2 regions of the Lysinibacillus sp. FSL P2-0066 genome follow, and region 1 is predicted to be linked to the other one. Evidence: riboswitches for the same ligand, from Rfam matches in the RefSeq annotation. Region 1 holds a riboswitch; the other holds the start of a gene.

Region 1 (3,218 bases):
CGTTGGCTCCATGGTCATGAATAATAACGCTAGCCAAAAAGATCTAGCTAGTACACCGGAAACGGCTAATTACTCTACATTACAGGAAGATCGTTCTGCTAAAGAGGCCGCTACCCAGGATGAGGCACTTCAATCCAGTATTGTAGCGGAGCATGAGCGTATGTTATCTTTACGGTCATCAGTCTATGAGGAAGATGTGAAAGATGCTGTCGTTTTTCGTATTGGTTTGGCAGGACGCGATGCAGAAAGTGTACCAATGACATATGTGATACCAAATGAGCGTGTAGCAACTGATTTTGGGACGCAAAAACCTTCTACTTTACAGATGTATGAGAAATATGCTCCTCAAATTGATGAAGAAGCCAAAGGGTTTACGGATTATCATCCTTTTAAGGGTGAACTGAAGGAGAAAGATGACAAGCTTGTCCACGTTTTACCAAAGGACAATAACTATGATGTTGCTTCAGCTACCGTTAATGAATACAAAGGTACTTTAGAGGATACATTCTCGGATTCTGAATATACGGAAGTTGAGATTCAAAATGAAGATGGCACACCTTATGAGTTTTCTCAAGAGGGTGAGCCAAGCCAAGCCATGTCATTAACAAACGCCAAACATTTTAATTATTATTTATACCAAGATGGTAATGGGGCAGAATATCTATCACCAGATTTCCGTCAAACATTTGCTAATGTTACAGAGGCACTTACATTAATGAAAAACAAAAATGATGATGTTTATGTAACAGTTGTTCCTGAAAATGTGACATACACGGTGAAAGAGGAAGCAGAAGGTGTAGTCGTTACTTTCGATATCCCTTTAGATTTAGCATCGATGGAGCCAATTCGCGCTACCCAACTGATTGAGGCCATGATGTTAACTGCTGCTAGCTTTGACCAACAATTACGCTTAGATAATGTGGTCCAAGAAAGCTGGGAAGGATTCGATTTAAAAACGTATTTGCCAAAGCCTGTGGGGCCAAATAAACAATATATGCCTTAGACAAAATCAAAAATGGAGCATTCCTGTAACATGGAATGCTCAATTTTTACAATACATACAAATCTAATCGGATTTTTTTTAAGCAGAACTATTTACTTTTTCTTGATAATTAATTATAGTAAGGTTGTAGTATAAAATAATATGATTCATCTTCGGGGCAGGGTGAAAATCCCGACCGGCGGTAATAGAGTGGTGAACCGTTAATGTTTTTCATTAACTCGAATGGTTTATGCTTCGCTCTTCAGCCCGCGACCTGTGCAAATTTATTTGCATGGCTGACTTGGTGTGATTCCAAGGCCGACAGTTAAAGTCTGGATGGGAGAAGATGGAGGTACGATCGTCATTCATTGTTATGAAATGAACTATGACCGAGCGCTTTTTTTGTATGACTTTTTAAACAGTGCTTAAAAAATAGTTTATGTTGACGCTTATTCGTCATGCCTTTCTCCCTTGTGCTTTTCATGCATAAGGGTTTTTTCATGCTAACAATTGAAAGATCGTCACCTTTCTTCTTGCGAGATTGAATCAGCAAAGAGGAGAGAGTTTTCTATGAAGAAAAATGTTAAACTTCAATCGTTTATTACGATTGGCATGCTGAGCAGTATTTCGTTTTTATTAATGCTTTTTAATTTCCCAATTCCACCATTCCCAGCATTTTTGGAAGTCGACTTTAGTGATATGCCTGCATTAATAGCAGCCATCACTATGGGGCCTGTGGCTGGTATTTTAGTAGAATTATTTAAAAATGTATTGGATTGGATTTTCTCGGGAACGCCAACAGGTGTGCCAGTAGGTCATATTGCCAACTTTGCAACAGGTATTTTATTTATTTTACCAGTAAGCCTTATTTTTAATCGCTTTAAAACAATTGCTGGTCTTGTTGGAGGTTTAGCGACTGGAACAGTTGTAATGGCGGTAGGCATGAGTGTTTTAAACTACGCAGTATTTTTACCGATGTACACATACTTCTTAGGTATGGAGCCTGTTGTAGGTGATTCGCTTTATAAAATGATCATTGCTGGGATTTTACCATTTAACATTGTAAAAGGTATTTTATTAACGGCTATTATGGCGTTTTTATTTACAACAATGCGCAAATGGATCGACCGCCAGCGTTCTATCTATATAACAAAATAATTTTTACTAACCTCGGGTAAACATACCTGAGGTTTTTTGTTGGAAGGATTGAAGGATAGGGGAAAGGTCTGATGGATAATTTACTAAAAGTGAAGGATAGAAAGGCAAAACTAACGGATAATTATAGAAAAAAGTAATGGGATAAACTAGCTATCTAGTCCTTTATAATTACAACCTAGTCGAAAGCTATATTTTCATGTAAAATAGAGAAGAGTTTAGAATGTTTGAGGAGTTTGAAGAGATGAGTGGAAAAAAAGGACAGTGGTCTAGTAAATTAGGTTTTATTTTAGCATCAGCTGGTGCGGCGATTGGACTAGGGGCAATTTGGAAACTTCCCTATGTAACAGGACAAAGTGGTGGAGGAGCATTTTTCCTTATCTTTGTGTTATTTACCTTGTTAATAGGACTACCGATGTTATTGTCCGAGTATGTTTTAGGACGTGGTACACAATCCGAGGCTGTAACAGCGTATAAAAAAATTGCTCCAACTAAGCCAGGCTGGGCTTGGATTGGTCGAATGGGCGTGCTAGGCTGTTTTTTATTATTAACTTTTTATAGCGTAGTTGGAGGTTGGATCTTTATTTATAGCGGGCTAGGTGTAGCTGGCGCGGTAATTGATCCAGCAGTAGATCCAGCTGAACTATTTGGAAAAATTATAGGTACGCCTTGGATTACGCTAGTTGGACTAGTGTTGTTTACATTAGCCAACGTACTTGTGATTTCATTAGGTGTACAAAATGGAATTGAAAAGGCCAATAAATGGATGATGCCGTTACTCTTCATAATGTTCATTGTCCTTGTTGTGCGTGCAGTTACATTAGATGGGGCAATGGAAGGGGTAAAATTCTTCTTATGGCCTGATTTCTCGAATATTACAGGTAAAGCATTATTAGAAGCCCTAGGACAATCGTTCTTTGGGTTAGCAGTAGGCTTTTCTTGTCTAGTTACATATAGCTCTTATTTAAAAAAGGATGTCAGTCTTCCGAATTCAGCGGGTTCTGTAGTGTTGTTAACCGTGCTTGTTTCATTTTTAGCAGGTTTAGCGATTTTCCCTGTGGTGTTCGCCTTTGATTTAGAG
Region 2 (3,218 bases), 220 kb from region 1:
GAAAATAAGCCTTGTCTTTTACCTACAATAAGTAGGGCAAAAATAAAAATCCATGCAATCATTACCATGGTTTGATCTCGTTTTAAATCGAGAATGGTTCCTGTTAAAACAGATTGTGTTGTGCGATCATCTAGCGTGACAAAGATTTCATTGCCTACATGGTATTCTTGATCAAAAGCACCAGACGAAGAATAGTCATTCGTCAAATGAATGGATTGCCCCTTATGCTGACCATTTTTGATAATGGCCATAATCTCCTGTGTAAACAAAAAATCCTCATTTTCATACATATCTGTCATCGGTTCTGATGCTGTTACATCCACTTGCGTTATTTCCGCTATCGGTCGATCATAAAATTGTTCGTTATGAAGTACGAAAACGATCGAAACCCCACAACAGAGTGCTAATAGGGCATAGAAAATAGCTTGTTTAAAAGGTATATTTTTAAAAAATGTCAAGTAAATGACCTCCAAACTGCTAGACTGAATAGTCACTTGTAAAGGAACGTTTTTTTGATTAAGAAGTTCCATAAACAGGTTAAATGTCATCATTTTAATAACATCTTTTACATTTTTCAAGTCGAGTCAAAGCTGTTTAAAATTTATGCTTCGAAAAAAATTTAAAAAGAAGGATGGATAATATAATAAAATAGTGTTATCGTAAGACTAGCTAAATAAAAATATTCTTCGGGGTAGGGTGAAATTCCCGATCGGCGGTGATGAAGCAATTCAAAGTCCGTGAGCGCAAGCTGATTTGGTGCAAATCCAAAACCGACAGTTACAGTCTGGATGGGAGAAGGGTAAAAATGCGAACTTTTTAAATTGATTCTAATTTAGAAGGTTTATTTGACTATGCATTTATTACAAAACTTCCCAATCATCTTGTGGGAAGTTTTTTTATTTAGCTACAATCGAATAGAAGATGTTCTTCGGGGTAGGGTGAAATTCCCAATCGGCGGTGATGAAGCAATTCAAAGTCCGTGAGCGCAAGCTGATTTGGTGCAAATCCAAAACCGACAGTGATAGTCTGGATGGGAGAAGAACGAGTGAGATGACAGTCTATGAAAAAATTGTTTTCAAATAGGCTTATTTGTTGATGTCTTATACTCCCAAAACCCCTTTGATGTAAAGGGGTTTTTATTTTTTATTGCTAACGAGAGAAGGGAGAAGGATAAGGCACAAAAACAGGTGGATCAACTTTAAAAGTTAAGGATAGAAGTGCTAATAAAGTAGAGTAGGTGATGGAATGTTTACAGGACTTGTAGAGGATATTGGTATCATAAAAGCCGTGCAAAGCGATCGGGACAGTATGAAAATTACGGTTCAATCAGCCAAGATAACGGAGGATGTCAAGCTTGGTGACAGTATAGCGGTCAATGGCGTTTGTTTAACGGTGACAAATTTCACACAACAGCAGCTTACGATGGATGTTATGCCTGAAACAGTCAAAGCAACAAATCTACAGCAGCTGGCAATAGGTGATTCTGTTAATTTGGAGCGTGCCATGCCTGCTAATGGGCGATTTGGTGGCCATTTTGTTGCTGGTCATGTTGATGGAGTCGGCAAAATTTTGCGAAAACGTCCAGTAGCAAACGCCGTATATATTGATATCGAAATGTCAGAGGAGCTAACCAACTTTTGTATTCCAAAGGGTTCCATAACAATTGATGGCACAAGCTTAACCCTTTTTCATGTTGAAGCCAAGAGTGTCACAATTTCACTTATTCCTCATACTTACAAAGAAACCGTTTTAGGTATGAAGAGGGTTGGAGCAATCGTTAATATCGAAACCGATTTAGTTGGAAAATACATTATAGGGCAATTAAAAAAGGGGCAAACAACGCCAGCTATTACAAGAGATTATTTAGCACAACATGGTTTTTAAATCACAGAATAGGAGTTGATCATCGTGCTACATTCAATTGAAGAAGCCATAGAGGATTTAAGGCAGGGCAATATGATTGTGGTGGTTGATGATGAGGATCGAGAAAATGAAGGAGATCTTCTGGCACTCGCTGAATTCATCACACCAGCAACAATCAACTTTATGGCAACCAATGGTAGAGGTTTAATTTGTACGCCGATTTCACAGCAGCTTGCACAAAAGCTAGATTTATATCCAATGGTTCAGCACAATACAGATAACCATCAAACCGCATTTACGGTAAGTATCGATCATGTAGAAACAACGACAGGGATTAGCGCCTTTGAGCGTGCGCTAACGATACAAAGGATGGTAGAAAAGCAAGCTAAGCCGACTGATTTTCGTCGACCAGGCCATATTTTTCCGTTGATTGCGAAAGAGCAAGGCGTGCTGGAACGGAGAGGACACACGGAGGCCACTATTGATCTAGCGAAGCTTTGTCATAGCGTACCTGCAGGTGTTATTTGCGAAATTATGGGTGATGATGGGCACATGCTTCGGTTTGAAGAACTAACAAATTACGCTGCACATCATGGCTTAAAAATGATCTCGATAGAAGCATTGGTTGCTTATCGTCAACAATTATCCACTAATAAAACTAAAATTTCTATGTAAAAAGGAGAAGGAACAATGGGTCAAACATTTGAAGCACAATTAATTGGAACGGATTTGAAAATTGCAGTAGTAGTGGGTCGTTTTAATGAGTTTATTACTAGCAAATTATTGGATGGGGCAATGGATGGTTTAACTCGTCATGGGGTTGATTCTGCATCTATTGATGTCGCATGGGTGCCAGGAGCTTTTGAAGTTCCTTTTATAGCGAAACAACTGGCAGAAACCAAGAAATATGATGCTATTATTGGTTTAGGTACTGTTATTCGTGGCTCTACAACACACTATGACTATGTTTGTAATGAATCGGCAAAAGGCATTGCCAATGTGTCATTGTCAACGAATGTACCTGTTATTTTTGGAATTGTTACTACCGAAAATATTGAACAGGCAATTGAACGTGCAGGAACGAAATCTGGTAATAAAGGCTATGATGCTGCAATGTCTGCAATTGAGATGGCAAATCTAAAGAAAATGATTGGATCAGGACAATTTGAATAGTCGTCACAACATTTGTTTCTTTGAATATTTTGAACAACCATGGGAAAAATATGCTTAAGTGTATTTATTGAAGGTGATTGTTTCATAAATGTACTAATCTTGAGCTGGCTCAGTAGGAGATGAGAAGTATTTCATCAATTGAACAAATTAATTTGAAAATGTTGAAATCACTATTTCAACGC

What was found. A riboswitch is a leader RNA that binds a small molecule or an ion and turns the genes downstream of it on or off. The one in region 1 is predicted to bind FMN.
Region 2: linked by a shared signal. The riboswitch ahead of ribE (riboflavin synthase) and the one ahead of MKZ14_RS06110 (ECF transporter S component) in region 1 are both predicted to bind FMN.

What each region holds. Positions count from the first base shown of each region.
Region 1 is NZ_CP150202.1:1,277,919-1,281,136, forward strand. It holds gene MKZ14_RS06105 (hypothetical protein) at 1-1,003, shown strand, start outside; FMN riboswitch at 1,148-1,334, shown strand; gene MKZ14_RS06110 (ECF transporter S component) at 1,553-2,140, shown strand; gene MKZ14_RS06115 (sodium-dependent transporter) at 2,382-3,218, shown strand, end outside.
Region 2 is NZ_CP150202.1:1,497,027-1,500,244, forward strand. It holds gene MKZ14_RS07225 (YibE/F family protein) at 1-458, opposite strand, end outside; FMN riboswitch at 679-804, shown strand; FMN riboswitch at 921-1,046, shown strand; gene ribE (riboflavin synthase) at 1,246-1,884, shown strand; partial or broken gene ribB (3,4-dihydroxy-2-butanone-4-phosphate synthase) at 1,909-2,535, shown strand; gene ribE (6,7-dimethyl-8-ribityllumazine synthase) at 2,554-3,036, shown strand; gene MKZ14_RS07245 (spore germination protein) at 3,156-3,218, shown strand, end outside.